2 regions of the Virgibacillus salexigens genome follow, and region 2 is predicted to be linked to the other one. Evidence: riboswitches for the same ligand, from Rfam matches in the RefSeq annotation. Region 2 holds a riboswitch; the other holds the start of a gene.
The links. Region 2 has a riboswitch for thiamine pyrophosphate ahead of thiW (energy coupling factor transporter S component ThiW). Riboswitches for the same ligand answer to the same signal wherever they lie in the genome.

Region 1 (15,026 bases), on a different contig from region 2:
TTTATCTAATGAAAATATTCATTATTTTGGTATACTAAAGAAGAAGCTTGAATTTATTTCATAAGGAGCGATAACATGCAACAAACGAATAATCTGAGGTGGGACCTTGACATCATTTTTCCTGGAGGAAGTCATTCAGCGGATTTTTCTACATATTTACAAGAATTGGAAAGTGAATTGACGGACTTAGCAGATATTGTAAGCCAGTATAATCCCGATAAGGAAAGCGTGGATACCAAAAGATTAAGGATATTGGTTAATAATTTAGAAAAGGTGAATAAAAAGTTTAGAGAAGCATCCGCATTTATAAGCTGTTTAAGTGCTCAAAATGTAAAAGATGAGCAGGCAAGTTTATTAGTTAGTAAACGAAGTGAATTAAAAGCTAAATTTGAAGCAATTCAAACCAGTTTTAATCAAAAGTTAGTTCAGATTCCTGAAGATACATGGCAGAACGCACGCAACCAGGATGATTTAAATGACTTGGAATTTGTACTAAATGAATTTAGAGAACAAGCAAAGGGATTACTCCCGATAGAACAGGAAGCATTAATAAATGATCTAGCAGTTGATGGCTATCATGCTTGGGATCAAATGTATCAAGCTATTGTTGGTAAGATGGAAGTTCGGCTTAAGGAAGAGGAGACTACGAAATCTTACTCTATTGGACAGGCTTCCAATAAATTAGCTAATCCAAATCGTGACTTTCGAAAGCATGTATTTAATCAATTGAATAGGGCGTGGAAGACTAATGAACATTTATTTAGTCAGACGCTCAATCATTTAGCTGGTTTCCGGTTACAGAAATACACACATCGAAACTGGGATGATGTACTTAGGGAACCACTTGAACTAAATCGTATGAAGAAAAAAACACTTGATGCGATGTGGACCGCTATTAATAACAATAAGCACCATTTTGTTACATATTTAAATAAAAAGGCAGAACGTTTAGATTTAAAAAAATTAAGCATCTATGATATTAATGCTCCAATTAATAGAGAAGTAAAAACATTTAGTTATCAAGAAGGAGCAGACTTTATTATTAAACATTTCCATCGTTTCAGCCCGAAGATGGCCGCCTTTGCCCGCATGGCTTTTGATAACCGTTGGATTGAAGCGGAAGACCGGCCTGATAAGCGGCCAGGTGGGTTTTGCACCAGTTTTCCAGAGAGCGGTCAGACAAGAATATTCATGACTTATTCTGGTACGTCTTCGAATATTGCAACACTCGCCCATGAGCTTGGACATGCGTATCATCAACATGTGATGAACGATGTGAATGGACTAAACCAACGTTACGCAATGAATGTTGCCGAAACAGCATCAACATTTGCTGAAATGATTGTTGCAGATGCTTCGGTGACGTATGCGCAGTCAACGGATGAGAAAAAGGGCTTGTTAGAAGATAAAATCCAGCGCAGTATTGCGTTTTTTATGAATATTCATGCGCGATTTTTGTTCGAAAAGCGTTTCTATGAAGAGAGAAAGCAAGGTATGGTTTCTGTTAACAGGTTGAATAAACTGATGGTGGACGCTCAAAAGGAAGCCTACTGTGATGTACTAGAAGAATATGATGAGAACTTCTGGGCTTCTAAACTGCACTTCCATATGACAGGTGTCCCGTTTTATAATTTCCCTTACACATTTGGATATTTATTCAGCCTTGGAATTTATGCAATAGCACAGAAAAGTGATGATTTTGAGGATGAATATATCAAACTTTTACGTGATACAGGCAGGATGGAAGTCGAAGATCTCGCTTATAAACATTTACAAGTTGATCTAACTGCTACCGCTTTTTGGGAAGATGCGATTCAGCTTTGTATTAATGATGTATACGAATATCTCTCGATTTAATTTTAGTTGTAATCGATGGATAAGTCAGGTACAATACTCCTAGAAACAATAACAGAAAAAGCAAAATGTAAAAGTCTGCAGGGGGAGCCGATCGGCTGAGAGTGAACATATACATTGTTCTTACCCTTCGAACCTGTTAGTTAGTACTAGCGTAGGGATGGTGGCTTTTTTGATGGAATAAAAGCAATGTGAGCGGAATCCCCATCAGGAAGTCTTCCCCTTGGCATTGCTTTTTTGTTGTTATATATACCTTGTTGACATTGGCCAACAAGAAAATAACCGCTTTAAAAAGGGGAGAAAAGAAATGAAACGTACATTATTTTTAGTAGAGGTAGCAATTTTTGCAGCTTTTGCATTGTTGTTAGACCTAATACCATTTTTATCATTTAAAATTTGGGCTCAGGGTGGGTCTATCTCATTTGCGATGATTCCTATTTTTATCGTTGCTTTTCGCTGGGGATTAAAAGGCGGCTTGCTAGCAGGGTTTTTATGGGGAGTGCTTCAGGTTGCTGTAGGAACAGGGTATATACTGCATCCGTTACAAGGATTTATTGATTATGCCATTGCCTTTACAGTATTAGGGTTTGCAGGTGTATTTTCAGGAAAAATAAAACAAACTGTACAAGAAGGAAATAGCAAACAGTATCTTTTGTATATCTCGCTAGGTGTGTTTATAGGATCTGCTTTGCGCTTTATCGCTCATTTTATTGCAGGTGTTGTCTTTTTTGAATCAGCTGTCCAAGGGATGAATGTATGGATATACTCCTTCTTATATAATGGTTCGTATATTCTACCTAGTTTTGTTTTAAGTGCTATACTTGTTTTCTTTTTATTTCATAAGCAACCTAGAACGCTACTTCGATTGACAACTTAGTATAAACGACCTGCTCACATAATAATGAGCAAGAAAAAATAGACAACCAATGGGGTTGTCTATTTTTGTAGATAGCTATCTACATTTTCATTATTTGTAACAATTAATAGAACCTTACCTTCATCCATATCCTCTTCATAATTTTCGGCTTCAGCCTGTGAGAAACCTATTTCAGTTAATTTTGTTCGAAGCTCGTCCCCTTTTTTGCTAAAGAAATTACCGACAGCATGGCCAATATCCATTTCTTTGATGCCGATCGTATTTGCATCTGCGCTCCCAGCTAAACGATTGGTACGATCATCATCATGAGATAGAACATATACATCATCTTTATGAATTCCTTTGTCTTTTAGTACTTGAATATCGGCCTTTAATTTTTCATCATTTGTATATTCTTTAATAAATGGTTTCATATTAAAAAACCTCCTTTTTGTCTTCAATATTATGTATTCCCATTATGATAAGAACTAAACATGTACGCTTTGCATAGGCTATAGCACATTCAACAGAGAGGAAGCGATAGATGTGGAGCTTTCGATTTCCCATATATTATATGGTCTATTTACGCTTGCTATTATTATCACTATGATTCTGCGAAAAGGTATTGTATTACCAACGTTACTCGGTACGTTCATTATCGCCTGGGTTTATAAAGGAAGTATTATAGATGGTTTTACAGCTATTTTCAAAGCGAATCTAGTGGCGGCCCAAGAATTGTTTAGTATCTTTTTAATTATTACTTTCATGTTGGCACTATTACATTCGTTAAGGGATTTAGGAGCAGATAAACGTATGATCCAACCGATCCAAAAAATGATGATTAATGGGCATGTATCTTTTTTTGTCCTTGTTGGGATTACTTATTTAATTTCTTTGTTTTTTTGGCCAACACCAGCGGTTCCATTAATTTGTGCTTTACTTGTTCCTGCGGCTATCCAATCCGGTCTCCCTGCGATAACTGCGGCAGTCGCTATAGCTATTGCGGGCCAAGGCATGGCTCTATCCTCTGATTATATCGTTCAGGTAGCTCCTAATCTCTCTGCTACTTCGGCCGGTGTGGATACGGCACAAGTTGCAGATAAGTCTTTAATCCTTTCCCTTATAACGGGTTTTATTGCTTTAGGCATTGCTTATGTAATGTATCGTAAAATGATTCGAAAAAAAGGGGATCCTCGCAATCAACAAGAACTTGAAAACATGCAATTAACACAGGATTCCTCCCAACGAGATTACAGGCTACAGTTTTGGAGTAGACTTTTTGCAATATTAGTTCCTTTAGCGTTAGCAAGTGTCGTAATCTACATGGTATATGAAAAATTGCTATCTGGCAGAATGACTGGTTTGGAAGGTGGAGATGGTGCTGCTTTTGTAGGTGGGGTAGCCGTTATCCTTCTTTTGTTATCAACGATCGCTTTTCGTAAACAATATGCACTAGATTACATTACTACACACATTACGGATGGTTTTGTATTTGCTTTTAAAGCAATGGGCCCAGTAATTCCTATTGCAGGATTTTTCTTTTTAGGAAGTTCCGATTTTTCTGCTGACATTATAGGAGTTAAGGAAAATCCGCCAGCATTTTTATTTGACCTTGTTCAATCAACACAATCGATATTACCGCAAAGTGCCTTATTAGCAGCACTAAGTATTTTAATTATAGGTATTATTACTGGATTAGATGGTTCTGGTTTTTCGGGGTTGCCTTTAACAGGGGCATTAGCTGCTTCCTTACAAAACAGTTCCATTGATGTTACAACGCTTGCTGCTATAGGCCAAATGGGTTCTATCTGGACTGGAGGGGGAACATTGGTGGCATGGTCCTCTTTAATTGCAATTGCAGGTTTTTGTGGCGTGTCCGTGATGGAACTTGTTCGTAAGAATTTTATACCAGTGATGGTTGGGTTAATAGTGGCTACCATTGTCGCGGTATTTATTTTATAAAGTTCAGTCGTATCCGTTTTGAGTGTTCCTTTTAATGAGTGTAAAGCGCTGTTTCCTTTCTGAATAAAGTATGAAAAAGGAATTACCTCCATTTTTCATAGAGATAATCCCTTTTTCATGGTTCTGAATTTGTGATTTATTACTAAAAAAGTACTAAAATGAAGCGTTTACACATAGCGTTAAACAAGGACGTCCATATTTTGGACTGGTTTAATTCTATTTGGGGGAGGGATACTATGCCCGGAATTTTGGTTGCCTTCATAGGGATGTTGGTTTTCGCTTTAGGTTATCGTTATTATTCTCGTTTTGTAGCAGAAAAAATTTTTCGATTAGACCCTAATTACGTTACACCAGCGCACCGTTATAAGGATGGAATTGATTTTGTTCCTACAAATAAATTCGTGTTATGGGGGCATCATTTTACTTCAGTTGCAGGGGCTGCACCGATTCTTGGACCAGCTATTGCGGTTTATTGGGGGTGGTTGCCAGCATTTTTATGGGTGATTTTGGGAACCGTATTTGCTGCAGGAGTTCATGATTTCGGTACGCTTGTTTTATCTGTTCGAAACAAAGGTCAGTCAGTTGGTACATTAGCGCACCGATTAGTCGGTCAACGAGCAAAGATTTTGTTTTTATTTATTATTTTAATTCTTGTGCTCATGGTAAATGCAGTATTTGCATGGGTCATTTCCAATTTGTTTATTTCTTATCCAGCCAGTGTGTTACCAGTGTTCATTCAAATACCACTTGCTATTTGGATAGGATATGCAGTTTACAAACGAAATAAGAAAATGCTTCTACCTTCTATATTAGCATTAGCTATCATGTACTTAACTGCAGTAGTAGCTAGCAAAGTCGATTTCTTACAAATCGATCTTGTGCAGTATATGGGTGGAGAAGGTGGAAGTGGATTATTTGGACTAGGAGCAGTATCGACTGCATTTTTAATTTGGATCGTCATTTTAATGGTCTATGTGTATATTGCATCTACATTGCCGGTTTGGAAATTGTTACAGCCAAGGGATTTTATTAATTCGCATCAGCTTGTAGTTGGTCTGGGAATCCTGTATTTAGGCCTGTTATTCACTAACCCTGAAATGACAGCACCGATAACAAATGAAAATCCGGATACTCCTTGGTTACCATTATTATTTATCACTATTGCTTGTGGAGCTATTTCCGGTTTTCATGGCCTTGTATCCTCAGGAACGTCATCTAAACAACTAAATAAAGAAACGGATGCTAGGTTTGTAGGATATGCTGGTGCGGTTGGGGAAGGGGTTCTTGCATTAGTATCCATTATTGCGGTTGCTACGTTCTTTACTAGTACGGATGAGTTTATGGCAACTTATGCTAGTTTTTCTGATGCGAATGCGGTTGGCCTTGGAACATTTGTAGAAGGAGCTGCAGGTCTAGCTGGCGGATTAGCCATCCCACCAGATATAGCAGTTACGATCGTATCTATTATTGTAGTTAGTTTTGCAGCAACCACGTTAGATACGTCTGTTAGATTGATGCGTTATATTATCGCGGAGTTAGGTATTGAATATCGTCTTCCTGCCTTAACGAAGACACATGTCGCTACAACCATAGCCGTCGTATCGAGTGCAGCTTTAGTATTACTCCCTGAAGGACCAAAAGGCTTTGGCTCAGGTGGATATCAGTTATGGCCATTATTCGGAACAGCCAATCAATTGCTAGCGGTTATCAGTTTAATGCTGATTGCGGTTTGGTTAAAACGATTAGGTAGGAATTATGCAGTGGTAATTATTCCAATGGTATTTGTTATGTTCATGACGCTGTACGCAATGATTCAACAAGTTTTATTTGAATGGTCATGGATGGGAAGTGCACCAAATACGTTGTTATTTATCTTTGGCGCAATTATTTTGATCTTCGCTTTATGGATTATTATTACTGCTTTCTCTGTTTTAACTAAAAAGGAGGAGAATTCGCTCGAAATTTAAAAGGGATCACTACGATCCCTTTTCTTTTTTCAAGGAGGAGAATATACATGCTTGATCAGATGAAGAAGATCCTTCAGTTGTATGAAGAGATGTTGGAAATACCGCATCGTCAGGAAATTGCACGTGAATTAAGAAATGAGGACGATGTGTTTTTATTATTATTATACTCAGAAATGGTCGGTATTCCTAACCCAGTTTTTTATTATACATTAGAACTGTATCCATTTATGTTAGAGAAATTCCACGATTGGCATTTACGTATGGGAATGGAAAAATCACCCTTATCAGGTATTCGATGCTGTTAATATGACATGAAAGGAGATTTGTATGAACGATCTAACAAAGAAAATCCTATTTGTTGGCGGGAAAGGGGGAGTAGGTAAATCTACTACCGCAGCGGCCATTGCATGGAATGCCGCAAAAGCTGGTAGAAAAACATTACTTGTTTCTACTGACCCCGCACATAATATAGGAGATATATTCGATCAAAAGATAGGCGGCAATATTAAACATGTCAATCTACAATTATATGCAATTGAGATTGATCCTGATCTGGAAACAACGACATATATTGACGGAGTAAAGGAAAACATAAAAAATTTTGTTCATACAGGAATGGTTGAAGAGGTGAACCGGCAGCTAGATACTGCCAAAGCATCTCCGGGAGCAGATGAAGCTGCATTATTTGATAAACTAATTTCCATTATTATACATGAAAATGTACATTTTGATCAATTAGTTATTGACACTGCTCCAACCGGACATACGGTTCGTCTTCTAACGCTCCCAGAATTGATGGGAGTATGGATGGAAGGGTTAATAAAGCGTCGCCAAAAGACCAACCAAGACTATAGTCAGTTATTAAATGATGGAAATCCTGTGGAGGATCCTATTTTTGATGTGTTAAAAGAAAGGCAAGATCGATTCGCAAAAGCAAGAGCATTGTTATTAGATCAAAGCATCACAGGATATATTTTTGTCCTAAATCCTGAACGATTATCCATCGCAGAAACGGAAAAAGCAATCCAATTACTTGAGAAGTATCATTTATATGTACAAACATTAATTATTAATAAAGTGTTACCAGAACAGATAGATGGAGAGTTTCTATTACAGCGAAGCATTTATGAGGAAAAGTATGTTGATTTAATTCATCATACATTTTCAAAACAACAAAAAATTTTTATTCCATTATATCCGCATGATATTATAGATATGAAGCAATTAGAGAAATTTGGTGCATTCCAAAGTATGTAATAGCATAGAAGGGAAGGGAGAAATAAATGAAAGCATTTGTACATGGGAACGGTATATTGGAAGTTAAAGATATGAATGAGCCTACTCCAAACGAGAATGAAGTTGTCGTTTCATTGAAAATGGCAGGGTTAAATCGTCGTGATTTAGCAATTCCTGGACGTCGTAAGGGTGCGACAGAGGATTTAATATTAGGGTCAGATGGTGCAGGGATAATTGAAAGTGTAGGGGAGAATGTAGACAATGTTCAGGTAGGTGAGGAAGTTATCATTAATCCAGCCTTGCGTTGGGAAGATAATCGTGATGCACCACCTGAGCGTTTTGACATTTTAGGAATGCCTGATCATGGTACATTTGCTGAAAAAATTTCCATTGATAAGCGGCAAGTAGAGAAAAAGCCGGAACATTTGAGTTGGGATGAAGCTGGGGTACTTGCACTATCAGGATTAACAGCGTTCCGTGCCTTATTCACGAAAGGACAAATAAAAGCAGGAGAAACGGTATTTATTCCAGGAGCAGGGAGTGGTGTATCTACTTTCCTAGTGGCGTTTGCGAAAAATATTGGTGCAAAAGTTATTGTATCGTCAAGAAGTCACGAAAAATTGGAGCAGGCGAGAACCCTAGGCGCAGATATCGGATTGCATAATGATGCAGATTGGAACGAAAGCTTGGCGGATGAAACGGTGGATCTAGTCATTGATAGTGTTGGACAAGCAACATTTAACCGTTCATTAAAACTATTAAAAAAAGGTGGTAGAATGGTTATTTTTGGGGCAACTACAGATGATATCGTGGATATCAATTTACGAGAATTTTTCTATGGTCAGTATCAGTTACTAGGTTCTACAATGGGTAGTAGACAGGAATTTGTAGCAATGCTTGATCATATTCGCCAATTTAAGGTGCATCCAGTAGTAGATACTACTTTCACATTGCAACATATTCAAGAAGCCTTTGATTATTTGCAAGTGAATCGTCAATTTGGCAAAGTTGCAATTAAACTTAACTAGGAAACTGGTTGACGGTAATCGTCAACCAGTTTTAGTTACGTCATCGCTTCAGGCTCTTCCGCCTTTTCCATCCAATCTTTTCCTTCCATTTGCCTTGTGACTAGCATACTAGAAACCGTATCACCAGTTACATTAACCATGGTAGCTGGTGGGTCAACTACGACACCGATTGCAGAAATAATCGGCAATGCTTCCATTGGTAAGCCATAGAGGGTAATTATCATCATTTCGCCCATAAATCCACCACCAGGAATACCACTCATGACGATTCCGGATAGTAAGCAAATTCCAATTGCAGTAAGAAACGTATCTATTCCTGTAAAATCTTTATTAAACACACCAAATACAAACGCGATTTTTAACATAGCAGAAAGACATGATCCATCCATATGTATTGTTGCTCCGAGTGGGAGAATTGTTTCTCGAATGTCTTTTGGAACACCGATACGTTTAGCTGCTTGTAAATTAACTGGTAAGGAAGCGATGCTGCTTCCTGTCCCTAGTGATGTTGCTGCAGGGGATAAAATGTTTTTCCAGAATCGGACAATTCCTTTTTTACCACCAGCGATAAATGCGTAAAGTGTGAATCCAATAGCAAAATACAAGATGGAAACAGGGTAGTATACAAGGACTGCTTTAGCGTAATCACCGATAAAATCTGCTCCAAATTCTCCTACTAAAGCTGCAAAGTAGGCACCTAACCCTATTGGCGCATAATACATTACCAGTTGGATTATTTTCATGAACACTTCAGCGCCACTTGATAAGAACGTAGCAAAAGGGCGCCCCTTTTCACCCGTTAATCCAGTCGCTACACCAATCAGGACAGAGAAAATAATAAGTGCTAACATGTTTTCGCGAGAGAATATATCAACAAAATCAGGAACGGTAAACGTTTCAACGAGCTGTTCAGAAAAGCTTGCTTCTTCTTGTGTTGATTCTGGCTGTGATAAAGGGATATCGACTCCGCTACCTGGCTGGAAGATGACAGTAGCAATTAACATAAATACGGATGCAATAATACCTGTGACAATAAAAACAGTAAGCATGGAACCCATAATTTTACCTAACCGTTTCATACTATCCATACTTGCAATTGCAGATGAAATCGTAAAGAAAACAAGTGGAACGACAATCATAAATAATAAATTAATAAAAAGGTCACCCAATGGTTTTATTACCGCTGCATCTTTACCCAGCAGAAGACCAACTATCGATCCAATGACAATGGAGATTAGTAAAATAATTGGAAACCGATAGGCTTTTACTTTATTTTTCATTGTATGCCTTCCTTTCTGTTTAAAATAATAATAACTATTTTATTCTACACGAAACTAGAGACCGAAAAAAGACTAATAATTAAAACAACCCAATCCAAGTTATGGTTTGGGTTGTTTTATCAGGAGAGATAAGGACGAATCAAGTCAATTGCTTGCTGGAGTTTTTTACTGTTTCTCTCATAAAGTTGTTTTGAATGTTGATTTTCTGTCGCTAAGGCAAATAATTCAAGGTCAGCCTGACATTTATTCATCGTTGCTAGTAAAAGAGGTATTTCTGAAGGAGACGGCACTGCGAGTTTATCATCATAAAGATCCAAATATAATTGACCCTGATTATCTGCTTGTGCAAGAAATACATTTTCAATACTAACATTTTGTTTATCAAGTTCCGTTTCCAACCAATTGACATTTAATGATAAGTTAGCCAATGGCTCTAATAGCATTTCTCCGTCCATGATGACAGTTTGTGGTTCTTTTTCTGGAGCTACGTTTAAACCAAGATCTTTTGCCGTTAATGGTTGATTTTCTTTCTTCGGAAGTACACTCAGTGAACCTGATGGCTCCAGAACGGCAAATTCAACATCGGAAGCTAAAAAAACATTATTGTCTCTTAATTTTTCTAATAGATCATCCGTAGAGTATCCCTCTTTCTTAAGATTGTCTTCCATGATTTTGCCATCCTGAATCAAAACAGTACTTTTCCCCTCTGTAAAATCGCGAAACCGCTTGCTTTTTAAAGAGACATACTCCACACATAATGGAACAATAAACCATATAAACATAGAGAGAAAGGCGTAAACAATGTTTGCATTAGGATCAATGGTATGAATAGCGACGATACCACCCAAAACGATTCCGGATATATATTCAAATACATTTAATTGAGAAATTTGCTTTTTTCCTAGCCATTTTGTCATGAAGAACAAGATAATTAACAAGGAAAATGAGCGCAGGACTACTACTATCCATTCCGGCATGGTTATCTTTCCTTTCTGACTTCAAGTTTATTTATATTGGGGTTCATCTTTTGTTAATTGTATTACTTGATGCTGTAGATCATTTTTTACTTCAGATATGATTTGCTCGACTTGTTTAAACGCAGTTTGCTGTTCTTGATCGGCAGTTTTTGCAGCTAATGTTTGTAAGGTTGCCTCGATGCTTTTTATCGATGAGAAACATCCTTTAACTTGCGATCCAACGGTCATATTTCATCCTCCTAACCTTTTGGTTTGAATATGAGTGCACCAATAACACCAAAGATAATCGCAGCAGATATACCTGCACTGGTTACTTCAAACATCCCTGTTACAACACCTACTAATCCATGTGTTTCTGCTTCAGCCATTGCACCATGGACCAATGAATTCCCGAAACTTGTTATGGGAACAGTTGCTCCAGCTCCAGCAAAATCAATTAATGGTTCATACAATCCAAAGCCATCCAAGATAGCTCCAGAAACAACTAATATGGTTAGTGTTTGTCCAGGATTTAATTTCAATACATCAAGTAATAGTTGACCAATAACACATATTGCTCCGCCAACTACAAACGCCCAGAAAAATATCATCATACATCACTTCCTGACTCTATTGAAACTGCATGTGCGATACACGGAATGGGATCATTCTGTTGAATACTTAACGGAGAGTGGAGTGCACCTGTTGCTACTACTAATATGCGATGAAGGTCACCTTTCTTCATTCGATTAAGAAAATGTCCATAGGTTACCACTGCTGAACATGCCGGACCGCTTGCTCCGGCCAATACTGGTTGACCTTCCCTATAGATAGTAAGTCCACAGTCAACGTATTGGTTTTCCTGAATGGACAAGCCTCTTTTCTTTAATAAATCCAAGGATATCTCTCTTCCGATGTGGCCCAAGTCTCCTGTTATTATCAAGTCATAATAGGAGGGATCAATATTACGTTCTTTGAAATGTGTTTCAATTGTATGAACAGCTGCAGGAGCCATCGCACCACCCATATTAAAAGGGTCAGTTATCCCCATGTCAATGATTTTACCAATGGTAGCAGATGTAATCTTAGGCCCTTGCCCGTCTTGGGATACTAAAGCACATCCAGCTCCAGTAACGGTCCATTGTGCAGTAGGAGGCTTCTGTCCCCCATATTCAGTAGGATAACGGAACTGTTTTTCAGCTGCTGCATTATGACTAGAAGTACCACTTAAAATATAATTAGCACCTTTAGCATTTATAATCATAGCTGAAAGGGCAAGGCTCTCCATTGAAGTAGCACAAGCATTAAATAAACCAAAATAAGGTATGCCAATTGTTTTTGCTGCAAAACTTGTTGGTGTTATTTGATTAATTAAATCTCCACTAATAAAAAATTGAACTTGTTCCTTCTCAATTGAGCTTTTTTTAACAGCTGTTTGACAAGCCTCTTCCATTAATGTTTGTTGTGCTTTTTCAAAGGAATCCTGTTTTAGCCACATGTCATCGTGTAATAAATCAAAATCATTAGGTATATTGCCGTTCGCTTCAAATGGCCCCCCAACCGTACCTGTAGAGATAATAACTGGCTTATTATTAAAAACCCAAGTTTGATGTCCGGTTAACATTATAATCCACCCCATTGGATGAGGATTGTTTTAATTAGAGCAACGACGAAGGCCGAAAATACACCATAAACGATAACTGGACCAGCTAATTTAAACATATTCGTACCTACACCTAAAATAAATCCTTCTGTTCGATGTTCAATGGCAGCAGAAATAACGGCGTTTCCAAAGCCAGTTACTGGAACCGCAGATCCTGCACCTGCAAACTGTCCGATTCGATCATAAAAACCAAAGCCAGTGAATAACATCGTGATAAATATTAACGTTGCTACTGTTGGATTGCCTACGGTTTGCTCAGTGAAATGAAAGAAATAGATGTAAAAGGTTGAAATGATTTGTCCAATGAAACAAATAAAACCACCTACAAAAAATGCCTTTATACAATTTTTTACAATTGGACGTTGTACCTCTCGTTGTTGTTGAAATGCTTGATACTCTTGGGCATCAGGCGGTGCATTTTTCTTCTTTTTATCTGCCATGAATGCTCCCTCTTTTCATTTAAGTTTGTTCTTTTGAAAATTCAACGAGTTTATTCAGTTTTTTCTGCAAATCTTTTTTAGGATAGACTTGCTTTTTTAAGTTTTTTTCAAGCTTATCCAACTCCATAACAATTTTCTTATCTGTCGATAGCTCAACCTTGAGATTGTCAAATTCCTCTTTCATCTCTTTCGTTAACTGTTCTCTGATTTTTGCAAGTTTAAAGCGCTCCATATGCTTAATCTCGATTGCAATAAGTATTTCTTTATCTGAATTCACTGCTTTTATTGTAGTGATTTGGTCATAATGACTTAATATATCCTTTGCTCGATTAGATGGTTCTTGACTTATGGACTGGTCAGTAGAAATCTCTGATAAATCTATGTCTTCATTTCTTTGTTTGCTCGGTGGATCTAATGCAGAATCAGTTCCACAGCCAATTAGTGTAAAAAGGAATGCACTAATCAATAACCATTTACCTAATTGCATTTTTTCACCTACTTTTGTTTAGTAAAAAGAGAGGCTGGTACCCCAGCCTCAACAACTTGCCTACCTAAAAAATTTTAAAATCCTTTATATTGAGGTTCCTCTTGTTCTAATTGTTGAACGCGTGGCTCGACACTTTGTAAGACAGCCATTGTTTGTTGTGCAGCATTCTCATAAAGCTGCTTTGCCTGTTTGTTTTCTGTTTGGAGCGCAAACTGTTCAAAGCTAGCTTGAGCGCTTTTTAGACCTGCAATGGTTTGTTTTACTTGGCTAGATACAGTCATACAGATCCTCCTTTTTGGTATATCATCATTAATTAGAATGAGGTACAACCAAATGAATTATACGATGGTTATTTTTCCTTTTATAACCAGCAATGAAAAATTTTGAAAAAAGTTGAAACATTCCTAACGTATCTATCGTCTTACATATATAGAGCATATGAGGAGGATAGCAGTGAAAAAGAAATTTATCTTAATAATAATCGTTATCGGTGCTGTATTTATTGCTCTTATTTACGGAGGTTTTGGAAATGCAAATGCAAAGTTGGTGGAAAATAAAACAGTTACAAAGCAGGAGGGAGACTTCATTTTACATATAAGCATTGAAAATGCAGATGCCGGTGTTAAGGTTTATAGTTCCATTCAATATGTTGGAGATAATCCCGTAATAATTGAGCATCGAGCACCCTTGGTATCTATATCCCTGGATCAGCAGCAGCACAAATATACAGGAAGTCCTGTATCGAAGGAACTAAACAAAGGAAATATATACCACCCACCATATAGCAATGAATTTGACATTCAAAATAGACCGTGTGCTTCCTTGTATTTAGAAGCAAGGTTTAAAGTAGATGATGAGGAAATACGAATCCAGCATGTTGAGGAGCTTGAATTTAAATAGCCAGCAACCTTCTACATTAGAAGAATGCTGGCTTATATTACTTCTTATTCATGTTTTTCATTTTTAGGAAAGGTGTTACATCCAAACGAATGGGATTGGAAAACTTACGAGTGATTTGTGCAGTCCACGTATCTACACGTTTATTGCTTGTTCGTTTCGCATAATAAGATTTTAGGTTCTCATCAAATTCTTGAATAAGTGGAAGTTGTTTTTCAAATGGCTGATAGAAATTCTGGTGATAAACAACTTCAAGAGGTAAGCGTGGCTTTTGTTCTGGCTGATGATCAGGGTACCCAACGGCAAGGCCGAATAACGGAATAACTTTATCTGGAAGCTGAAGCAGCTCATTTACTCGATTAATATCATTACGCAAACTACCAAGAAAACAAATACCTAA
Region 2 (15,026 bases):
GGTTGCCTCATGAATATAGGTGGCAGGATGCGAAGAGAAGGTAAGAATGTGAAGGTTGTTCACATTACTGAGATTTTAAATACACAAGAAAAAGGCGGAGGGATAGCATGAGCGTGAAAATTGGAGATGTTTCTTATAAAGATCGTATTGATAAGGGGATCGAAAATGAGTTTATGCGTCAAGCTGTCTCTTCTGCCCAAGGTCGTTTTCGAACAGGACGTCTATCGCAAGCGGAGGAGCTTGGGAATTGGGAAGATTGGCGACAGCTTGGTTCGGAAATTCGTACACATACGCTAGAAAATATTGATTATTATTTACAACAGCTAAGTGATCAAGTGGCTAGACGAGGCGGAAACGTGTTCTTTGCTGAAACAGCAGAAGAAGCCAATGATTACATTGAAAATGTTGTGAAAAAGAAACAAGCAAAGAAAGTCGTGAAATCCAAATCAATGGTTACAGAAGAGATTGGATTAAATCATTGCCTAGAAAATATTGGGGCAGAAGTAGTTGAATCGGACTTGGGAGAATGGATCCTACAACTAGATGAAGATCCACCATCTCATATTGTTACACCCGCCTTGCATAAAAATAAAGAACAAATTCGAGAAACATTTGCACAAAAACGAGGGTATGATAAATCAGATGATCCGGAAGAGTTGGCGGCATTCGCACGTGAACAATTACGGAAGGATTTCCTCTCTGCTGATATAGGAATTACTGGATGTAATTTTGCAATAGCAGAATCCGGTGCTATTACATTGGTAACCAATGAGGGGAATGCTCGAATGGCTACGGCTCTACCTGATACACAAATTACAGTAATGGGAATGGAAAGGATTGTCCCAACATGGGAAGATATGGAAGTACTAGTGAGCCTGCTTACCAGAGCTGCTGTGGGACAAAAATTAACCAGTTATGTGACTTCCTATACCGGAGCAAGATTAGAGGATGAGATTGATGGGCCAGACGACTATCATCTAGTCATTGTTGATAATGGACGCTCCAAAATATTAGGAACGGAGTTTCAATCCGCACTTCACTGTATTCGCTGTGCGGCATGTATCAACGTTTGTCCAGTATATCGTCATGTAGGGGGTCATGCTTATAATTCCATTTATCCTGGTCCAATTGGTGCCGTACTAACTCCGTTATTGGATGGATACGAAGATCATAAAGAATTACCGTATGCTTCTTCACTTTGTGCAGCCTGTACAGAAGCTTGTCCAGTAAAGATACCACTACATGAACAATTAATTCGACATCGTGAAATTATTGTGGAACAGGAAAAGAAATCACCAGTAGCAGAAAAAGTGATGATGAAGGGATTTGCTAAATGGGCGTCTAATCCAGCTGCATATAAATTAAGTACGAAAATGGCTCGTACGGCATTGAAACCTTGGACAAGGGATGGAAATATTGAAAATGGACCTGGTCCATTAAAAGGTTGGACCGATGTAAGAGATTTTCCGGCACCACCTAAACAATCATTCCGGACATGGTGGAGTAACCGTCAAAAGGAAGGGAAGGCATAATGGCTATTCATAATAGAGATACGTTCTTAAGTAATTTAGCAGCAAATTTAGGCCGACCACGACGAATGGATGGCGTAGAAAGACCGACATACAGTGTGCAACCCCAATATGACGTGTTAAACGGGTATTCTACGGATGATTTAATTTCTGTCTTACAGGAACAATGCAACGTTATTCATACCGATTTTATTCATACAAATCGTGATGGCTTATCTAACGTGTTAATGGATACGATTGCCAGGTATGAAGGGAAATCAATAATTGCTTCAAATGATAAGCGTAATCAAGTATATGGTTTGGATGATATCTATTCCCGACTTGACCAGGAATTAGACGTTCACATATGGGATCATTCTTTAGGAGAAGCGAACCAAAGGATTGCGGAACAAGCGGATGTTGGAATCTCATTTAGTGATATAACCTTAGCAGAATCTGCGACAGTGACTCTATTAAACAATAAAGATAATGGTAGATCTATTAGTCTCTTACCAAAAACATATATCGCTATCATCCCTAAAGATACACTTGTACCAAGAATGACCCAGGCTGCCAAGCAGCTCCACGAAGCCGATGCGCAAGGCGTAGACGTACCTTCTTGTGTAAGCTTTGTGTCTGGACCTAGTAATAGTGCTGATATTGAAATGAACTTAATTGTAGGTGTACATGGACCAATCAAGGCAACCTATATTGTTGTAGATTAATTGGAATTCTAATGCTTCTTTATTTTTCAGATAAATGTTGCTAGCGAAATATTTTTGATTGATCATGACTTTTAGGTGACGAGATTCTAATAATCTATCTGTCATACGTAGACTTATACTTTGTTCACGCAAGAAGTAAAGCACTATGGTCATAGAATCCTAACCATCAAAAGGGATGAGGACAAATAGTAGGTACTGAACTAAAAACAAAACCGTATGCAATCCGTTTTTTAACTTGATTGCATACGGTTTATTCATTTCACATCGTTTCGTCGGATTCTCCATAAGCTATTTTTGAAATAAGGCTTTAAACCCTATATAAAGCGTAGCAACTGCAAATACAATCATAGCTATTCCTCCGATGATGTCGAGGAAGTTGGTGATATCTTCTGTGATTACTGCAGAAACCGGTACATTCGTTAGACCAAAAGCAGCAAATACACAAGCTAAATAAAGAAGAGCCAAATTATACATATCGCATCCTCCCTTCACTTTAGCCTATGAGAGAGAGGGAGGCTTGGTATAGTCGACTATCCTTATTTAACTAAAAGCATTGGTATGATTCAATTCGGTCCAGATCAATTCCGAAATAAACCCATCCAAAACCGGTCCAGCGGAAGCCAGCAATTGAATTTCTGCCTACAAAAATTGGATAGAACCAGAAGGAATCCCTTCTTAGCCAAATATAGGTGTTGCGAAATAAACAGAATCGGATTCCGCCTGGATCAACAGCAAACGTTTGTACTTGTGGTTTTTGCGGAACAAATGATGGTGGCGGAGCAGTTGGCGCCTGCCCTTGACCTGGCCCCCCAGGTCCTGGAGGTGGCCCGGGAGGCCCACCCCCGGGTGCACCAGGGAATCCTGGAGGGCCAGGAGGCCCCCCTCCGGGGCTGCCAGGAAATCCTGGAAAACCTCCGCCTCCTTGGCCGCCACCCGGTCCAAAAATGCCACTTATATTAGGTAAATTAAAGATCCGCTGTTCGTCATTATTAGGTGGTTCATAATTGTAAGGATACATACAAAATCTCCTCCTATTGAATCTTTCTCTTTACTATATGGGGCACGCGTCTATTTTGTTATTATTTTTTCTGAGTATTTTTCTAGATGCATGTTAAAATATTTACCTTTAAAATAATTTAATAATTGAATACTTGCTTCTGTCTATGGTGCATGTTAGTATTAGTTTACTTAAATGGAACGGAGGTTTTTGAAGTGGTAAATGATCAATCCAAAATTACTGTTATAACTAAATAACAAGCTAATTTTGTAGCTACTGGGATTGGTCTGCCTATTTCAACAAATCAAGAACGTGAAGGGGGAGAGAATAGTCTCTCCCTTTTTATTGTGTTTTTTATCAAAAATGTGTTGACGCTACCTGTCCTATCGTGACGATGCTACAAGGTTAATAATTAGAAAGGAGATCTATACAATGAACGATAAGAATGAACCAACATATGAATACTTAGCGGATAATCCGAACTTTAAGGTTATGCCAATTATGTTGTCATTAATTATTGGTGCTTTTTTTGCAATATTGAACGAAACATTATTAAATATTGCACTCACTACATTAATGGGAGAATTTAATGTATCCTTACCAACGGTTCAATGGATGGCAACGGGTTTTATGCTTATCATGGGGATAGTTATCCCCGCGTCTGCTGTGTTATTGCAATGGTTTACGACAAGGCAGTTATTTTTAGGAACAATGACCATTTTTACCCTTGGGACAACAATTTGTGCGTTAGCACCAACTTTTCCTATTTTATTAATAGGAAGACTGATTCAGGCAGCGGGAACAGGTTTATTAATGCCAGTAATATTTAATGTGTTTTTACTTGTATTCCCACCACATCGGCGTGGGAAGGTGATGGGACTTGTGGGATTGGTTATTATGTTTGCTCCGGCAATAGGACCTACACTTTCAGGAGTGATTGTTGAATATTTAGGATGGCGTTTTTTATTTATTTGTGTAATCCCATTTGCTCTGTTTTCTGTCGGATTTGCTTATAAGTATTTATTAAATGTTTCAGAAGTTACAAAACCAAAGGTTGATGTGTTATCACTTGTTTATTCAACCATTGGCTTTGGATCACTTGTCTACGGATTTAGTGCAGCGGGGGAAGGGGAAAACGGCTTCCTAAGTCCGAATGTGTACACATTTATATTTATTGGGGTTGTAGGTATTACGTTATTTGCGATCAGACAGTTCAAGTTAGAAGATCCAGTGATGGATTTACGAGTGTTCAAGTATCCTATGTTCACCCATGGGATATTGATGTTCTTAATCATTATGATGACGATGTTTTCATCGGAAATTATCCTACCTGTGTTTATGCAGGGTCCCTTAGGGCTGATGCCTGCAGCAGCAGGGCTTTTGCTATTACCAGGAAGTATCTTAAATGGTATTATGTCACCCGTCATGGGACATCTCTTTGACAAGTTCGGTCCAAGGTTATTAATGATACCTGCGTCTATTGTATTAAGTGGTACCATGTTCATGATGAGCAGGCTGAACGAAAATACAGAACCCTGGATGATTATTATTGGGTATATTATATTAATGCTCACTGTATCAGCCATAATGATGCCTGCGGAAACGAATGGTTTAAATCAATTACCCAAAAGATTGTATCCCCATGGAACTTCTGTAATGACAACATTGCAGCCAGTAGCAGGTGCAATTGGGGTATCCGTGTTTATTAGTATATTGAATGCTCGCCAAGCACATTATTTAAGTCAGTCCGAAAATCCGCAAGATCCAAACGCGATTAGTGATGCAATGGTGGCAGGAGTTGAACTTGTTTACTTTATCGCATTTGCTATCTCCATTGCTGCGGTTATTTTAGCATTTCTAGTGTACCGAGCTGTTCCAAAAGATCAAGAAAAAAAAGAACAGCCAAATAACATTTAAGAGTGAAACAGACAATTTTCATGTGCCCTAAGGCTGTCGAGAAAACGTTCTCGACAGCCTTATTTTTTAGCAATAGTTTCCACTGCTATGCTTAAGGTAGAATTCTCAAAGGCACTGATGACAGCGAACTATCAAATATTAAAGGTTGTCTCGATTTAGCAGAGGGACGATGAAACGCTTGCAAAAGAACGGGGTGAGACAACGAAGTCACTAGAAGTTCATCCGCGGAAAGCGAGTTGTTCGCACCGTACTTCTAGTGAACAAAACGCAGTATAATGCGTCTGTATTTTCACATGTATCATCAATGACTGATTCATGTAGCGAGCTTTTTTAAAAATTACTTTGACAGACAGAGTAATTTATCGTATGATTACTCTGTGAGATAGAGTAGTCAAAATGAGGAAGTGTGATAATGATAAGAAGTGATATCATCCGTGGTCATTTGGAATCGATCATTTTACGTTTAGTATGTGAAGAAGATCGATATGGTTATGAAATTTCAAAAGAGATAAGTGCACGCACAGACAACCGATTCCAAATAAAGGAAGCTACTTTATATGCGGTGTTTCAACGGCTGGAAAAGAAGGATTTAATTGACTCCTATTTTGGAAATGTTTCTCAAGGCGGAAAGCGAAAGTATTATCGTATAACTACCCTTGGAAAGGCTTATTTGAAAGAAACGGTTGAAGAGTGGAAAGAAACGAAGGCAATTATCGATTTATTCATGGAGGGATTAGATTGAAGAAGATTAATGGATACGTGGAGGAATTATTTAAAAATATACCTGAGAGCGAGCAAAAAAACGCAGTTATGCAAGAGGTGACCCAAAACCTTGAAGAAAAGGTCTGGGACTTAATGGGAGAAGGAAAAACGGAGGAGGATGCAATTAATAAAGCCATCGTTGATTTTGGAGATATTGAAGATTTAAAGCAAGAATTAGGTGTAAGCCAACCTAAAAAGAGGAATACGTCTAAGCTGAATTTATGGTATTCCATATGGGGAAGTCTTCTCATTATTTCCTTATTTGTATTTATTAATTTCTATTACTCCCCAGAAATCATATGGTTTGTATACCCAACATTTGCGGTACTTTGGTGGCCACTTACAATGTATTTTTCATGGAAACGAACAAAGTAGGGGGAAACAAGATGAAAAAAATAGATGTTGCTTTTTTACTAACAGGTTCGATCATGACGATTATTTTTCTAGTCATTGTCAATCTATTAACAAGTAAAGAACATGTATGGTTTATTTACCCAACTGCATTCATGCTCATTTTTCCGTTTGGATTATATTGTTTCAAAATGAAGAAACAGACGTTTTTCTCTGTCATTAGTAGTGCTATTATCTTTTTTTTACTTGTGATTGAGAATATAAGAAGTACCCCTGAACATCCATGGGCATTATACACGATCATCCCTCTCGTTTATTGGCCGATGCTGATGATTCTGAGGAGGAAAGTAAAACCGTTGCGAATTGCAATTATTGGTAGTGGAATCTTTATTCTTTATTATTGTTTATTAAACCTACTTGTTTCACCATATACGCCTTGGGTTATATTCCCTGTTTTTGCTATATTATGGTGGCCGCTTTCTGTCTACCATGCAAGAAGAAAATCGTATTTCTCTTTCTCCCTTCAGGGGGCTACCCTTCTTTGCGCATTTTTTATTATGGTGAACGTTTTTTACTCTCCAAGCACGATTTGGGCAATCTACCCAATATTCACGATACTTTGGTGGCCTTTAAGCATGTATTACTTTGTATATAAAAGGAATATAAAATCATGAATCAAGATAGTAACAGTAAAAGACAAGTTTATTTAATTTTTACAGACACCGGAACATTATTTACAAAATTAATTAAGTTTTATACGAGGAAGCCTTTAAACCATGCTTCCTTATCATTTAGCTTAGAACTAGAGAACATGTATAGTTTTGGTCGTAAAAATCCAGCAAATCCTTTTATTGGTGGCTTTGTTAAAGAAAACATTTCAGAAGGGTTGTTTAGAAACGCAGTATGTGAAGTGTATAGCTGCAATGTAACAGAGTTTGAATATAAGAAAATGGTTGATAAAGTAAATCAAATGGAACAGCAAAAAGATAGGTATCGGTATAACTTGATTGGCATGGTTGCCCTCTTATTTCAGTTTAATATCCATCGATCAAATGCATTTTTCTGTTCACAGTTTGTGGCAACGATTCTTAATGAATTAGATAATAAATTAAATAAATCGGCTAATCTTTGTACGCCTCAAGATCTTCGAGATATGAATAATCTTACTTGTATTTTTAAAGGAGAGCTTAAAAATTATCCATATCGTTTTGAAGAGAAAGAAAATGAAATAGAACTTCCGTCAAGGAAGGCGATTTAATCAATGTTGGCACTGTCCATTAGATGGATGGTGTTTTTTTATACTCATCGGCAGGTTTGTACGTATAGGAAATGGATCATTTACAATGATGGTTTCAATCTGATGAAAATTATTTTGAAACTTGCTATTGACCCTCACGCTACGTGATACTCTATAGTATAGATTGTAGGGAGGTTAACAGCCATGAAAGTTAAGGAAGTAGCTGATTTGGTTGGAATTAGTGTGCGCACACTTCATCATTATGATGACATTGGGCTTTTGACTCCTGAACAGACAACCGAATCAGGGTATCGTATTTATTCTGAGATGGATCTAGAACGCTTGCAACAAATTCTATTTTTTAAAGAACTTGATTTTCCGCTGAAGAAGATTAAAGAGATCATTGACAGCCCTTCTTTCAATCAAGCGGAGGCACTAGAAATGCAACGAAATATGCTGCTTGATAAACGGGATCGAGTCGATACAATGATTCGAACAATTGATAAAACGATAAAATATAAACAAGGAGAGATCGTTATGAGTAATAAAGAAAAGTTCGATGGATTTGACTTCAGTCATAATCCTTATGAACAAGAAGCACGTGAGCGTTGGGGTGATAAGGCAGTGGATGAGTCCAATGCGAAAATGAACCGAATGACGAATGAGGAGAAAAAGGAATTCGAGGAAACATTCCATGCTATTTATCGTGAATTAGCAGTGGTTCGTCATGAAGATCCTGCTTCTGAAATAGCCCAAAAACGGATTGGTGAATGGTTTGAATTCTTGAACCAGATGGGAACCTATTCCCTTGATGCTTTTAAAGGGCTTGGTCAAATGTATGTGGACGATGAACGATTCACCAAAAATATTGACCAATTTGGTAACGGACTCGCTATATTTATGCGTGATGCAATGGCTGTTTACGCAGATAAACGAAAGTAGAGTTGAGAGCGAGGCAATGAATGGTTTTTACAGGGTAACCAGTTCCAAAACATTGGATAATGGGTAACTTTATTCATCCAACATAGCAATAGAAATAGGCATGATTCGAACGGGATCCATCCATCAGCTCAATTCGGATAAGCGGTTTTTGCTTTTCCAATTTAACCTGGTCATCCCCGTAGAAAGCATGCCCTATTTCGAATTGCGGTTATCGAATATTCGAATTTAGAGGTCCTTATTCTCATAATGTTCTAGCTTCTTTATTGTTCATAAAAGCTGTTACTTTTCTTCTATAGAGGGCTCTATAATTGCGATACGGCTTGGTCTATATATTTCGCATTTGTAATAGCTGAGATGATTGAAACCCCATCTGCTCCAGCCTCCATCACAGATGCAGCATTATCAACAGAGATTCCTCCGATTCCGACGATGGGGATATGGGGATAGGCATGTTTAACTTCTTTTACCCATTGGGTACCAACAGCAACTTTAGCATCCTCTTTTGTAGTTGTAGAGAATATTGGTCCAACCCCCAAGTAATCAATGGAATCGATTGGACTATTGTTAAGCTCTGCCTGATTAGATATCGAAAGCCCAATCCACTTGTTTGGAAAACGGCGTCGCAGCTCTGCTGCCGGTTTATCATCTTGACCTACATGTATACCGTCGGCATCTAATATTTCTGCTAATTCTTCATCATCATTAACGAAGAAAGGAATTTGGTATTGTTTGCATATATCCCGTAATTGTTTGCCTAATAAATATCTTTGAAATCCCTGTAATGCACCGTTTCCTTTTTCCCGATATTGAAATGCGGTTATTCCAGCATTCGCTGCTTGTTTAAGGATTTCCTTAGGGTCGCCATTACAGTTTTGGCTTCCCATAATAAAATATTTTCTTAATGCTTGTCTTACTTCCAATTCCTGATTAGCTCCTTTCCAATTGCTCTGATTTCAAAGATAGTGCATCAATAAATGCTGGCAGGAAGCTTCCTGGACCGTAGACATATGATTGTGCTGCAGCATGTTCCGCTGCTAGTCCATAGAATTGTACAGCAGTAAGTGCTTGTTCTTCAATGGAGTAATTTGTTGTTAAACAAGCTGTTAGAATGGAGCCTAATAAGCAGCCTGCACCAGTAATTTTTTCTAACCAGGCATGACCTGTTGTATTATGAATCATCTTTTCATTACTACAAATGACGTCTGTTTTTCCTGTAATAATAGCAGTTGTTTGGTACAATTTGGCTACTTTAGCTGCAATTTCTTCAACATTTCCATCACCAACAGATTCCACACCTTTTGTTTCCCATGGGATATCAACAAGTTGTGCCATTTCTCCAGCATTTCCCTTAATTGCTGTAAATGAAACAGCCTGTAATAATTGACGAACTCCGTCTTGCCTAAATGAAGTAGCCCCAACTCCGACTGGGTCTAGCACAACAGGTATCCCTTTCTTATTGGCCGCTTTACCAGCGAGCTTCATTGCTTCCAGCTCCGTTAATGACGTTGTTCCAATATTGATCAATACTCCATCAGCCGCCGCTGCCATCTCTTCAACTTCTTCCTTTGCTTTTGCCATAACTGGGGCTCCCCCAAAAGCCAGCAACCCGTTAGCTGAAAAGTTCATGACAACTTCATTTGTGAGGTTATGGATTAGTGGAGTAGTTGCTTTAACCTCTTGAATGATCGAATCCTTCATTATTTCACCCTTTCTTCTCTTATAGCCCAGTGATTGGTAGGACCGTTACCTGTTCCTAATGGAAAGGAATGCTTTATTGCTTCGGTCACATAGTGCTTTGCCATTTGAACAGCTTCGATTAAATGAAGCCCATTGCTTAAGTTTGCAGTAATTGCTGCTGAATAAGTACAACCAGTTCCATGGGTGTTCTTCGTATCAAATCGGTCCGCAGCAAATGTATGAAGTTGTGATCCATCATACAAAAAGTCAATTGCTTTCCCCTGTAAATGGCCCCCTTTGATAAGAGCTGCTTTTGGTCCATACGTATGGACAATTGATATGGCTGCTTCTTTCATATCCGCTAGGCTATTGATGGAATTTCCTATAATAAACTCCGCTTCGGGAATATTTGGGGTAACCAACGTTGCTATTGGTAATAATTGTTCTTTAAGAACCCCCCTTGCCTCTTCATCAATCAGAGGATCACCGCTTGTTGCTACCATAACAGGATCAATTACGTAAGGTGCATTTGTTTTTGGTATTGCATCAGCAATTACTTCCATCATATCTCGGTTAGCAATCATTCCTGTTTTTATCGCATGAACTGGCATATCGGTTAATACAGATTGTAATTGATCATGTAACATCCCTGTTGGTAAGTGATGGATGTTTTGGACTCCAGTTGTGTTTTGAGCAACCACAGAAGTAATGACAGACATCCCATAAACCTTCAATTCTTGAAATGTCTTAAGGTCTGCCTGTATTCCTGCACCTCCACTAGGATCCGTTCCCGCGATAGTTAGTACACTTGGAGGTATACTCATTGATTGGTCACCTTCTTTTCTCCCGGCCATTCTTCACAGGTGTAAGCCATCTCCCAGAATTTAAGTTCCAACTGGCAGCTTTTTCGAAAAGCTTCGCTAATTAGATCTTGTTCTGATTTTGATGCATTGGCTGCTAATATATCGAGCCGGCTTCTCATTTCAGTTGTTGTTTTCTCTACCTCATCACTTGCATAAAAGCTAATCCAGTCATAAAATGGATGATCTCTTGTTGGGTGGAATTGCTTCATCAATTCTTTCCCTATTTCTAAATACGTCCATGGGCATGGAAGTAGTGCTCCGAGTATTTCACCGGATGTCCCCATTTGGGCATGGTACATCATATGTTTTATATAATGGTCTGCTGTTGGTGGAAGAGGGTGTCCTTGTAAATCTTCATACTTAACCCCAATATGATCACAAAAATTTCGGTGGGGGTGGATTTCATCATTTAATACAAAGTTTATTTGGTCAAAGAAATAGGCAATATCTTCTCGCTTTTTAGACTTTGCTAAGGCTATCCCATAAATTTGCATAAATGCATTCAAATATTCGAAATCCGCTTTAATATAATGAGCAAGGGCTTTATCGGGGATCGTTCCATTTCCGACGCCTTGAACAAATGGATGTTCAAAAATGAGCGCAAAGATATCATTATTTTCTTGTCTTAAATGATCTGTGAAACACATCATTTAGCCTCCTTTATTATGGGACGCTACTAGAGGAATTAAAGTAGATAAATAGAGGAGTGTTATGATAATTTCCTCACTACTTTCCTGCGCTGGTATTAGCCAGATCAGGTTCAAAGGGACAAAGGAAGCGTTCCTTATCTCAGCAACATGGCGCCCCTAGTAGTTTCCTTGTAAACGAATAATATGTTCTTGTTTTACTTTTAATAAGATGATCCAACCAATAAATGCTCCAGATATACTGCTTGCCAAGAAGGATGGCATAAAAAATAGTGCACCTGTACCACTATTCATAAATAGTTTGGCGAAAGGGACAGCAAAGAGAGAACCGATGATTCCTGTGCCGATAATTTCTCCAAAGACAGCAGCTATTTTTTTACCTACCCAACGATAAAGCATTCCTGCTAGGAAAGCACCAATCATCGCACCAGGGAATGCTAACAGTGTACCTAGACCAATCATGTTTCGTAATAAACCGATTGTGAAAGCAATCACTACAGCTGGGCCAGGTCCTAATGTAATGGCAGCTATGACATTTACAGCATGCTGCACAGGGTAAGCCTTAGCAATTCCAGCAGGAAACCAAAGAAATTGGGCTCCTAACGTACCAATCGCTATAAATACAGCCATGTATGTTAGTAAATAGGTTTTTCTCATGGATTCATAAATGAGCTCCTTTTTGTTATAGATTTAAGCTTAGTAAATGTTCTCTGTTTGTTTTTACGACTATGAAAAAGCCAGATCCTTTGGGGACCTGGCTTCGGTTATGAAATAGAAAGACGCTATGCCTACTACTTCCCTCCGCTGGTATTAACCAGATCAGGTCTGTAAGAGTCAGAAGCTCAACTGCTTCCTCTCAGCCCACGCCATGGGCACCCCTAGTAGTCTATGAATATTTAGTTATGTTTCACTTCACTAAGCTTTATTATTAGCATAACAAATCAAATCATGTTTGTCATTCATAAACCGAATGAGCAATTAATAAAACTACGAACCATAAAAGCTAGTTTAAGCAAACGATTGATTAAACTTATACTTTATAACCCTCATATACGTACGGATATCTAAAGGTTTTTAAGTAAATGAAAAGGCCATTTCGCACAAGAAAATGGCCTTTTCGTTTATGATTATTTAATAGGTTATTTTGTAGGTTGAAAATTATAGAATATCTAATCTAACAACTAGTGCAATCAAGATTTGAAGCAACACTTGAACGTTGATCGCGATATCTGTATCGGAAGTAGATACTTCTACGCCACGAGAGTTTTCAATAAATACTTGCTGTTTATTCACTTGGCTGGATTTTAGTTTAGCAAATAGGTCTTGTGTTACCTCGTCTGCTTGGTTCCCATCTGCAATAGAGATACTAATTACAATAGCAATGGCAACCTGTAGCGCTACCTGTACATTAAGTGCAGCTTGAATGTCAGATGATGTCACATTTACATCACAAGAATCTTTGATAATAATGGATTCAATAGATTGTTGAACATTTTTCAATTCACCGCTTGCTTCTTGATCTACGGTAGGATCATCAAATGGATGGCACATCGATGTGTCTAAGGCTCTCCATTTTTTATCTTCTCCTCGGGAATCATTACAAGAATTATGACATGAATCATGACATGAATCATGACGAGAATCATTGCAAGAATCATAACTTGGACGTACATTACTACAGCTGTCACAAACATTTTCATGACGACCACGTCTTCTCCTATCTATTGTTCTGCCGCAATCTTCACAGCAAGACTTCTCAAACGCTTTTGATCTTGACATAGTATTATTTCCTCCTTCTTCTCGTTTAGAATATCTTATGTCTCAAAATTGAAATAGGAAGGGTGATTGTACCAAGATAAACTACCTATTTATTGGAGAAATAATTGTTTTTTAAAAGACAAGAGGAAATCCCGGTAATTTTTGTTGATTTACCGGGATTTAGATTTAACTTTGAATATAGGGGGTTTTAAAAATTGATCTATTTGTCTATTATTTATTTTGTTTCATCTTCCTCATTATTACTTTTCATTACGCCATCCACATCTTTCCTTAGCTTGCTAACCATATCTTTAAGTGTTTCTTTATCTGTTTCACTTACTTTCGTTTTATCTAACGTAACACCGTGCTTTTTTAATGTTGCATCTAAAAGAAAATCGACAATATGGCTTGAAGCATTATTATTTTGATTGTTTTTACTCAATTCTTCCACCTCCAGCAAAGCTTTTTATATAGTATATTCTCACAAGAGGTAATCGTGCTAAGATACTAGTCTATTTATGGGTTATATGAATCTATAGGATAAAGGTGGAATTATCGCTCCATGAAATAAATGCCCTTACTAATGGCTATTGTGGCACATATATTGAATAGAAATATATTATAGAAAGGATGAATATCATTGGCACTAACAAATGGACAGCGTAGTCTACTAGAGCTGCTAAATCAATTGTCTCAGAACCTAGCTAATAGCAGTGGCATAAGTAAAGACGTATCTGTAAATTTACCAGGAATTGGTGTGGATGTTGGGCTTGACCTAGGTGGTAACGGCGGTGCTGGAGACACAGGAGATAATGGGGGTACACCTGACACGCCTACTACAATCCGAGATGTACTTTTAGGTCTAGTTAATGAACAAGTAGAACTAACCACTCCTTTTGGAATGGTAACAGGGACATTGCTAGCAGTAAGAGATGATTATGTTGTTGTAATTGAGAATACCGGGTCACAAGCACTTGTCCGAATCGATAAGATTGAATTTGTCAGTGAACTATAAAGGAGGATTATAAATGTTTGAAGATGCATTTGCAGCTGAACTTGCAACGCAATTGGGTTCTACTGTTGAGGTAGCTACAGATAACAACTTAATAGAAGGAATTCTTTCAACAGTGACTGCGGAATTGGTATTAGTAATTGATGTAAGCAGCGGATACGGTGATAATGTGAAAATCTATATATCGTTAGACGCAATTAACTTCGTTCGTTTCCCTGTAGCAGCTTAAATAAAATAAAAAATACCCTGATATAAAGTTCAGGGTATTTTTTATATTGTTTTTTCATAAGTTTATTCCAAAAGTCATACGATGAAATGATAAGCGTACACTTCCAAGTGTACGCTGACAATACTTAATTCAACTTACTTATTGCATTACCGATTTGGTTGGTAAGCTGAAGTGCTTTTATCCCATCTTCGCCCGAGACTTTTGGTTGATCGTTGTTTTGGATGCAACGTATAAAATCCATTAACTGTAAGTGGAGCGGTTCGATCTCATCATCAATCACAGTTATGCTTGTTATGCCTGATCGTACGATTTTTAATTGCTTTTGAATGATGTCGACATCAAATAGAGCGTCTTCGGTTAAAATCTGGATAGACCTTATTTTTCTTTTCGATTTAAAGCTG

Region 1: it holds a riboswitch for thiamine pyrophosphate, as region 2 does, so the genes downstream of both, thiT (energy-coupled thiamine transporter ThiT) here and thiW (energy coupling factor transporter S component ThiW) in region 2, are expected to answer to the same signal.

Annotation. Positions count from the first base shown of each region.
Region 1 is NZ_CCDP010000001.1:2,588,189-2,603,214, reverse strand. It holds gene BN990_RS12555 (M3 family oligoendopeptidase) at 76-1,857, shown strand; TPP riboswitch at 1,928-2,032, shown strand; gene thiT (energy-coupled thiamine transporter ThiT) at 2,162-2,731, shown strand; gene BN990_RS12545 (general stress protein) at 2,791-3,144, opposite strand; gene BN990_RS12540 (membrane protein) at 3,257-4,672, shown strand; gene BN990_RS12535 (carbon starvation CstA family protein) at 4,909-6,639, shown strand; gene BN990_RS12530 (cory-CC-star protein) at 6,687-6,944, shown strand; gene BN990_RS12525 (ArsA family ATPase) at 6,967-7,896, shown strand; gene BN990_RS12520 (zinc-binding dehydrogenase) at 7,923-8,903, shown strand; gene BN990_RS12515 (dicarboxylate/amino acid:cation symporter) at 8,939-10,183, opposite strand; gene BN990_RS12510 (DUF421 domain-containing protein) at 10,303-11,160, opposite strand; gene BN990_RS12505 (DUF1657 domain-containing protein) at 11,188-11,388, opposite strand; gene spoVAE (stage V sporulation protein AE) at 11,400-11,750, opposite strand; gene spoVAD (stage V sporulation protein AD) at 11,750-12,763, opposite strand; gene spoVAC (stage V sporulation protein AC) at 12,763-13,242, opposite strand; gene BN990_RS12485 (hypothetical protein) at 13,262-13,729, opposite strand; gene BN990_RS12480 (DUF1657 domain-containing protein) at 13,804-14,010, opposite strand; gene BN990_RS12475 (hypothetical protein) at 14,183-14,629, shown strand; gene nfsA (oxygen-insensitive NADPH nitroreductase) at 14,667-15,026, opposite strand, start outside.
Region 2 is NZ_CCDP010000002.1:717,880-732,905, reverse strand. It holds gene BN990_RS16545 ((Fe-S)-binding protein) at 1-111, shown strand, start outside; gene BN990_RS16540 (LutB/LldF family L-lactate oxidation iron-sulfur protein) at 108-1,532, shown strand; gene BN990_RS16535 (LutC/YkgG family protein) at 1,532-2,233, shown strand; gene BN990_RS16530 (hypothetical protein) at 2,522-2,707, opposite strand; gene BN990_RS22960 (hypothetical protein) at 2,778-3,251, opposite strand; gene BN990_RS16520 (MDR family MFS transporter) at 3,663-5,147, shown strand; gene BN990_RS16515 (PadR family transcriptional regulator) at 5,560-5,889, shown strand; gene BN990_RS16510 (permease prefix domain 1-containing protein) at 5,886-6,284, shown strand; gene BN990_RS16505 (hypothetical protein) at 6,296-6,934, shown strand; gene BN990_RS16500 (hypothetical protein) at 6,931-7,518, shown strand; gene BN990_RS16495 (MerR family transcriptional regulator) at 7,702-8,439, shown strand; gene thiE (thiamine phosphate synthase) at 8,742-9,323, opposite strand; gene thiM (hydroxyethylthiazole kinase) at 9,367-10,137, opposite strand; gene thiD (bifunctional hydroxymethylpyrimidine kinase/phosphomethylpyrimidine kinase) at 10,137-10,970, opposite strand; gene tenA (thiaminase II) at 10,937-11,626, opposite strand; TPP riboswitch at 11,694-11,797, opposite strand; gene thiW (energy coupling factor transporter S component ThiW) at 11,786-12,283, opposite strand; TPP riboswitch at 12,406-12,516, opposite strand; gene BN990_RS23530 (spore coat protein) at 12,785-13,177, opposite strand; gene BN990_RS16460 (hypothetical protein) at 13,620-13,826, opposite strand; gene BN990_RS16455 (DUF2642 domain-containing protein) at 14,025-14,399, shown strand; gene BN990_RS16450 (hypothetical protein) at 14,413-14,625, shown strand; gene BN990_RS16445 (Gfo/Idh/MocA family protein) at 14,750-15,026, opposite strand, start outside.